One region of the Pseudarthrobacter sp. Y6 genome, then DNA from elsewhere that is predicted to be linked to it. Evidence: predicted binding sites of a transcription regulator. Region 1 holds the regulator's gene; the other holds the start of a gene.
What was found. Region 1 encodes Rex, which represses fermentation and respiration genes when NADH is low (regulators of the CRP and FNR family bind a similar motif). Its sites were predicted from a motif close to CTTGTGAANNNNTTCACAAG; they were not measured.
Positions count from the first base shown of each region.

Region 2: ACQCSW_RS09455 (glyceraldehyde-3-phosphate dehydrogenase) is a predicted target of Rex. The motif match lies at 1,475-1,494, and genes of this name have one in related genera.

Region 1 covers NZ_CP189574.1:3,644,748-3,648,434, forward strand. Annotated here, with positions in the region: gene ACQCSW_RS17480 (hypothetical protein) at 1-47, shown strand, start outside; gene ACQCSW_RS17485 (hypothetical protein) at 295-1,092, shown strand; gene ACQCSW_RS17490 (redox-sensing transcriptional repressor Rex) at 1,150-1,911, opposite strand; gene ACQCSW_RS17495 (glutaredoxin family protein) at 2,002-2,256, opposite strand; gene ACQCSW_RS17500 (HAD family hydrolase) at 2,383-3,201, shown strand; gene ACQCSW_RS17505 (30S ribosomal protein bS22) at 3,335-3,433, opposite strand; gene ACQCSW_RS17510 (helix-turn-helix domain-containing protein) at 3,590-3,687, opposite strand, start outside.
Region 2 covers NZ_CP189574.1:1,974,488-1,978,174, forward strand. Annotated here, with positions in the region: gene ACQCSW_RS09440 (zinc ribbon domain-containing protein) at 1-176, shown strand, start outside; gene ACQCSW_RS09445 (YaaA family protein) at 237-1,001, opposite strand; RNA gene rnpB (RNase P RNA component class A) at 1,058-1,444, shown strand; gene ACQCSW_RS09455 (glyceraldehyde-3-phosphate dehydrogenase) at 1,713-3,191, shown strand; gene ACQCSW_RS09460 (hypothetical protein) at 3,271-3,474, shown strand; gene ACQCSW_RS09465 (HNH endonuclease family protein) at 3,600-3,687, shown strand, end outside.

The sequences.
Region 1 (3,687 bases):
TGCCGAACTCGCAGGCCTGGTTCAACGCCGTCAAGGGCCGCGCGTAGTCGCCTCGCCCCAGATGGCCGGGCGTTTGCGGGCGTTTTACTGGCCGCGAAGAGACAGCCGCGCGTGCTCGATATTGCTAGAACCAGAGTCTTGAACGATACCGGCTGAGTTCCGCGGGAATACCTCTCCGGAATGATCCCCCGCGGCACGCGCCGGGGGTACGGTGGGAAGTAAGCCGTTCTGGGGGCAGGCCAGTTGGACTGCACCCAGCAGCCGAACTGACATCCGACCTGCAAAGGACCGCTCATGAGCACGCCTGTCCCGCCTCCCGTCCCGAACGAACCCGAGCCCGGCAACCAGCCGCCAGCGCCCCGATACGGCGAGAACAGCCCGCAGTTCGGGCAGCCCACGCCACCGGCGCCACAGTATGGGCAGAACGCCCCGCAGTATGGGCAGCAGGCTCCCCCGGCGCCACAGTACGGGCAGAACGCCCCGCAGTATGGGCAGAACAACCCGCCGCAGTTCGGCCAGCCCACTCCCCCGCCCTCTGGCCAGCAGCCGTACGGACAGTCCCCTTACGCGCAGTACCCGTCCGAACAGCCGCAGGCCACGGGCTCCAACGGGGTTCCCCAGTTGGTCAATATCTCGTTCTGGCTGCTGATTGCCTCGGGCGTGGTATTTGTGATCAGCCTGCTCATGGGCATCGGCATGCTTGACGATCCTCAGATCCGGAATGCGTTCGACGAGGCCATGCGCAGCAGCGGCGCCACTGGTGCGGAATTCGCGTTCGACGACTTCAAGGGCGTCCTTGCCGGATCGCTCGTAGTCTTGGCGATCATCGGTGCGGGGTTGTACGCACTGGTGGCGCTCTTCGTCCGCAAGGGCAAGAACTGGGCCCGCATCCTCGGCACCGTTTTCGCGGCGCTGTCCGTTTTCGGCCTCTTCGGCGTACCGGGCCTCGGAACCCTGGGAACTCTCGCGGGGATCGCGGCCATCGTCCTGCTCTACCTGCCGGCGTCGGCACCCTACTTCCGTAAGCAGCACGCGTTCGGCAGCCCGTACGGCACCCCGGGCACCACGCCTGGCAACCCCTACGGCCAGTAGTACCAACCAGTCGAATCCACACCCCAACGGGCGCGGACCCCACCAAGCGCCGAAGAACTAGGCGGTCTGGTCCGGGGTCTGCGCCCGTTGTGCATGATAGGCGAGGATCTGCAGTTCGGTGGCCATGTCCACCTTGCGGAGGTTGACACCCTCGGGGACCTGCAGCATGACGGGGGCGAAGCTCAGGATGCTGTGGACGCCGGCCGCCACCACGCGGTCGCACACGGCCTGCGCCACGGTGGCCGGAAGTGCCAGGACCACCATGTTGGCGCCGGTCCGCTGCAGCACGGCCTCCATGTCCGCGGCGTCGCTGACGCGCAGCCAGCCCACCTCATTGCCCACCACCATCTGGTCGGCGTCGAAAATTGCCACCACGTCAAAACCGCGGGACTCGAAGCCGCCGTAGCGGGCCAGGGCTTTGCCCAGGTTACCCGCGCCAACAATGGCGACCTTCCAGTCATGGGTCAGCCCCAAGGCCGCGGAGATGTGACGGCTCAGGTACTGCACTTCGTAGCCCACGCCGCGCGTACCGTAGGAACCCACATAGGAAACGTCCTTGCGCAGAGTTGACGAGCTCACGCCCGAAGCTTCGGCAAGGGATTCCGAAGATACTCGTTCGACGCCGTCGGACAGCAGCGTGTTAAGGGCGCGCAGGTAGATGGTCAACCGTGCCACTGCTGCGGGCGGTATCTGCTTGGCGGCCTCTGTGCCGTGGGCAGGCTGTGTCCCGTGGGCAAGCTGTGTCCCGTGGACAGGCGGTGTCCCGTGGACATTCTCTGCACCTTGGACAGCCTGGGGAGATGAATCCAGCGAAGTCACTATCCCCTCCATCCCATCGCGTCGTGACTCCACTCTAGAGCCCCGCCGCTGGTGCCAACAAAGCCGGTGTCATTCTGCGAGGCCGCTTCCCTATTGGGCCATGGCGCGTTGGAGGACGCGCTCCAGCCGGGCTTCGTCGATCTTCCAGAAATCGCGCTGGATGCCATCCACCAGGACCACGGGGATTTCCTCCGCGTACCGTTCACGCAGTTCCGGCAGTTCGTCAACCTGCTGTTCCGTCCACCCAAGTCCCAGCAGGGCAGTAACGCGTCCGACGGCGTCGCGCGCCGCCGCGCACAGGTGACAGTCTGCTTTGGTGATGAGGACTACCTCGGGCTTTGCCATGCATTAACCGTATCCCCCTTTAGCTGCCGACGGCGGGGCACACGGAGGCACGGGCATCGGGGCGGGCCCAGACACTGGCACCGGCACTGAAATCTCGGTCACCGAGTATTGACTAGACTCGTGGACATGCCCGAGGAGAAGTACGTCGCTGTGGTGACCCAGCCGGATGCGTTGATGCAGACCGGCGAAGCCGCCTTCTTCGACGTCGATAACACCCTTATGAAGGGCGCCAGCCTTTTCCACGTTGCCCGCAAGATGCACCAGCGCGGCGCCTTTACGCTGACGCAGGCTGCGGGGTTCGCGTGGAAGCAGTTCAAATTTGTGGCGCGCGGCGAGAACATGGACGACGTCCACGCTGTCCGCGATTCCGCCCTTACCCTCGCTGCGGGCATCACGGTGGAAGACGTCAAGGCCTTGGGCGAAGAGGTCTACGACGAAATGATCGCGTCCAGGATCTGGCCCGGCGCCAAGGCACTGGCGCAGCAGCACCTCCGCGTGGGGCGGCGGGTCTGGCTGGTCACAGCAACCCCCATTGAGGTCGCCGCGGTCATTTCAACCAGGCTGGGCCTGACCGGAGCCTTGGGCACGGTAGGCGAGGTTGCCGACGGCATGTACACCGGCCGGCTGGTGGGTGACATCCTGCACGGTGCAGCCAAGGCTGTGGCTGTCCGGGAAATGGCCGACGCCGAAGGCCTGGACCTCAAACGGTGCTGGGCCTACAGCGATTCCTACAATGACATCCCGCTGCTGACAGTGGTGGGGCATCCCGTGGCCATCAATCCCGATTCCAGGCTCCGCCGCCACGCGCGGGACAACAACTGGCCGGTCTACGATTTCCGTTCCGGCCGCCGCGCCGCCACCCTGGGGCTCAAGGCAGCTACGGCCGGCGGCGCCGTGTACGGGCTCTGGCGCGGATACTCCCGGATGCGCGGCCCCCGCATCTAAGTAGCAGTACATGTCCTTATGAGGGCTCATAGCGACATCTACTGCGACCTAGTCGGGCGGGCCGTTGCCGGGCGCACAAAAAAATGCCCGCTGCCGGAGAGGCAACGGGCATTTCACGCTTGTCGAAGTATCTCTACTTCTTATTGCGGCGCTGGTGACGGGTCTTACGAAGCAACTTGCGGTGCTTCTTCTTGGCCATACGCTTGCGACGCTTCTTAATAACTGAACCCACGAAAGTTCCTCACAAACTAGATGCAGTACCTGTCTGATGGAAATGGTCCGTGGACAGAGCTACAGACTGAAACAACTGACAGATTCTTACAATGACGTAAAACGTTCCTTAACAGGGTACCGCTTCTTGGCGATGCCCACTGACCGCAGGTAATGCTCAGGCAGTTTCGGTGTGCCCGTCCACCACAGCACCCTTGAGGTACTGCTCGACGGCGCTCTCCGGCACCCGGTACGACCGGCCGAAACGCACCGCAG
Region 2 (3,687 bases), 1.7 Mb from region 1:
GAGTAGGCGCCGCCCGGTTGTTCCACGGAACCTCTGAGGCCTCCGGAATGAAGTTGAGCCCCGGCGACCTGGCCGAGATCAAGGCCGCCGCCGCAGATGAAATTGTGTTCTGCCCGGATTCGGGAGCCATTCTGGTGCGCTCCGCCGAGTGGAACACGCCCGCCCCAAGTAACTAGCAGCCCATGTAGGTCGCAGCAGATGTCGTAATGGGCGCCCATGGCGACATTAAATGCGACTTAGTTGGGCAGGATGATGTTCAGGGCATGCGGTTTCCGCGCTGAACCATCCACCAGCTCCGCAGCCCATTTTTCGCGCGCGGCCTTCAGCAGCTGCACCGGGGTCTGCGAGGCGTTGCCGCGTCGGGCCAGCAGGTGCCGCGCCAGCTCGCCGCGGGTGTGCTTGGCGAAGTGGCTGACCACCTTGCGCACCCCGTTGACCTCCGTGAATACGTTGACGGCCACCGTCTGAGCCGGCGGCGGTGCCCACGCTGCGGCGTAGGTGCTGGAGCGGCAGTCCACGAGCAGATGCCCGGACACCGACTCCGCGAGGGCCGCCGAAAGCTGCGGTTTCCAGAACGAGGCGAGGCGGCCGACGTCGGGCAGTGCCGTTCCCATCGACAGCCGGTAGGCGGGCACCTGGTCGGCGAAGCGGATGGCACCCCACAGTGCCGAGATCACCAGCACCGAAACATCGGCCTTCCGGCGCTGCGCCGGCGTCAGGGTTTTGTAGCTGAGGGCGTCGTACAGAACGCCGGAGTAGATCTGGTGCGCAGGAGCCGCCGGTTCGGCGTGGAGCCGGGTGTTGCGTTCGACGTCGTCCTGCAGCGATGCGCCGACGCCCAGCAGCGCGAGGGCATCTTCATGTGCGCTGACCGTCCCCAGCGCTTCCAGGACCTTGGCCCGGTAGGTGTTGAGTTCGGGGAAGCTCAGTGACGGCCAGTCGACGGCGGACCCGCGGACCGCGGGGGTCTTGCCTTCGGAGGGGGGAAGCAGAATCAGCACCGTACGATCCTACCGGCGACGGCGGTGCCTCCTTCCGGCGGTAGACTGGCTCCGGATGGGTTGACCAGGCGGCCGCGCGTCACGCAAGTGGCTCGAGGAACGTCCGGGCTCCGCAGGGCAGGGTGGTGGGTAACGCCCACTCGGGGTAACCCGCAGGCCAGTGCCACAGAGAACAGACCGCCTGCGTCTTCCGGCAACGGAAGCTCAGCAGGTAAGGGTGAAACGGTGGTGTAAGAGACCACCAGCTTCCCGGGTGACCGGGAAGGCTAGGTAAACCCCACCCGGAGCAAGGCCAGACAGGACACGTTTGAGGGCTGCCCGCCCGAGTGTCCGGGTAGGCCGCTGGAGGGCGTCGGCAACGGCGTCCGTAGATGGATGGCCGCTACTCCCGCGCTGGTAACGGCACGGGAGCACAGAACCCGGCGTATCGGTCAACCCATCCACCACCCCCAGCCGGGCACCGACCCGCCCCGCATGTGAGTGATTTCACGCTGGTTGCGGCGGTCCGCGGTGTCGCTCCAGCCTAGAATAGAGAGCGAACGTAGAAGTTCTGCCGCCGGGTCTGCGTTCGCAGCCGGTGGTTTTTCTTTACGCTTCTCCACGGCACCCGGGATGGACCGCATCCTGCCGGTGCCAGAGCCCCTGGACAACATCAGGTGGCCGCCAACCGCGTACGACGACGTATGCGGCTGAACCGAGGAAGGTAGTTCTGTGAGCCAGACGTCAGATTCTTGTCTTGATACGTGGATGGGCCGGGAGGCTCTCGCCGAGGCCATGATTCCGGTGATTGGCCGGCTGTACCGCGAAAACAACGTGGTGACCAGCATTCACGGCCGCAGCCTGATCAACAAGTCCACCATGAACATCCTCAAGGCGCACCGTTTCGCCCGCCGCATGAGCAACACCGAGCTCCTGCTCGAAGAGACCGCACCGCTGCTGAACATCCTGGCTCAGCTGGAACTTGGTGCGGCGGCCATCGACGTCGCCCGCCTGGCAGAGAAGTTCAAGGCAGAAGGCGACGGCGCCACCCTGGAAGAGTTCCTCCGCGCCGAGCTTGCCGAGGTAGTCGGCAAGCGTGGCGGCGATGACCGCACCAGCACCGACGTCGTGCTGTACGGCTTTGGCCGGATCGGCCGCCTCCTGGCGCGCCTCCTCATCGAAAAGGCAGGCGGCGGCCACGGCCTGCGCCTGCGCGCCATCGTGGTGCGCCGCGGCTCGGACAAGGACCTCACCAAGCGCGCCAGCCTTCTGCGCCGCGATTCCGTCCACGGCTCCTTCGAGGGAACCATCCGTGTGGACGAAGACGCCAACACCATCACCGCGAACGGTGTCCAGGTTCAGGTCATCTACTCGGAGAACCCCGCCACGATCGACTACACCGCCTACGGCATCCACAACGCCCTGGTGGTGGACAACACGGGCCGCTGGCGCGACGCGGAGGGCCTGTCCCAGCACCTGCAGAGCAAGGGCGTTGCCCGCGTCCTCCTCACCGCACCGGGCAAGGGCGAACTCAAGAACATTGTGCACGGCATCAACCACGGCACCATCGAGGACACAGACCAGATCGTGTCCGCAGCCTCCTGCACCACCAACGCCATCACCCCGGTCCTGAAGGCCATCAACGACAAGTTCGGTGTGATCCACGGCCACGTGGAGACGGTCCACTCCTTCACCAACGACCAGAACCTGATCGACAACTTCCACAAGGGCGACCGCCGCGGCCGCTCCGCCGCGCTGAACATGGTGATCACCGAAACCGGCGCCGCCAAGGCCGTAGCGAAGGCCCTGCCCGAACTGCTGGGCAAGCTCACAGGCAGCTCCATCCGCGTCCCCACCCCTGACGTCTCCCTGGCCATCCTGAACCTGAGCCTGGAGAACGGAACCACCAAGGACGAGGTCAACAACTACCTCCGTGAGATGTCGCTTCACTCGGACCTGCGCAAGCAGATCGACTACATCGACTCACCCGAAGTTGTTTCCACGGACTTCGTTGGCTCCCGCCGTGCCGGCATCATTGATGGCCTGGCCACGATCTCCAACGACAAGAACCTGGTTCTTTACGTCTGGTACGACAACGAGTTCGGCTACAGCTGCCAGGTGGTCCGCGTCATGGAAGAGATGGCCGGCGTCAACCCGCCGTCCTTCCCCGCCAAGGAAGCCGCTGCTGCTTTGGCCGCAATCGCCGTCTAGGCCCGTCTGCCGGGCTGGCTGCCCGACATTCCCGGCTGATTCGCTGGAATCAGCCGGGAATCGGGACCACACTGGTGGCATGGATAACGAAACTCTCCACGAGACCACCCTTGAACACGCCCTCGACGTCGCCAAGGCCAACCACAAAGAAGCCATCAGGCTCCTGGAGCAGGCCCGCGCGTCCCGGGCTTCCGGTGACGTAGGCGAGGACCGAGTGCGCCAGCTCGAAGGGCTCCTCCAGGTTGCCGAAGAAGACCTGCGCCGCGTAGCCCGGGAGCAGTAGCCGGCCATAGCAGTAGGCGGATCACCCGGGCCACTCGTCCTCCCCATTGTGGATATCCGCCTGGGTGTCAGTGGGGTGGCCTAGGCTCTTCTGGTGCATTACATCTCCGGAAGAGCCGGTTGCCCATGACCGTCAGCTGGCGTGCCTACCGCCGTGCCCGCCGCCGCTCGAGGCAGGCCTGGGCTCTGCTGGCGGTGCTGGCCCTGTCTGCAG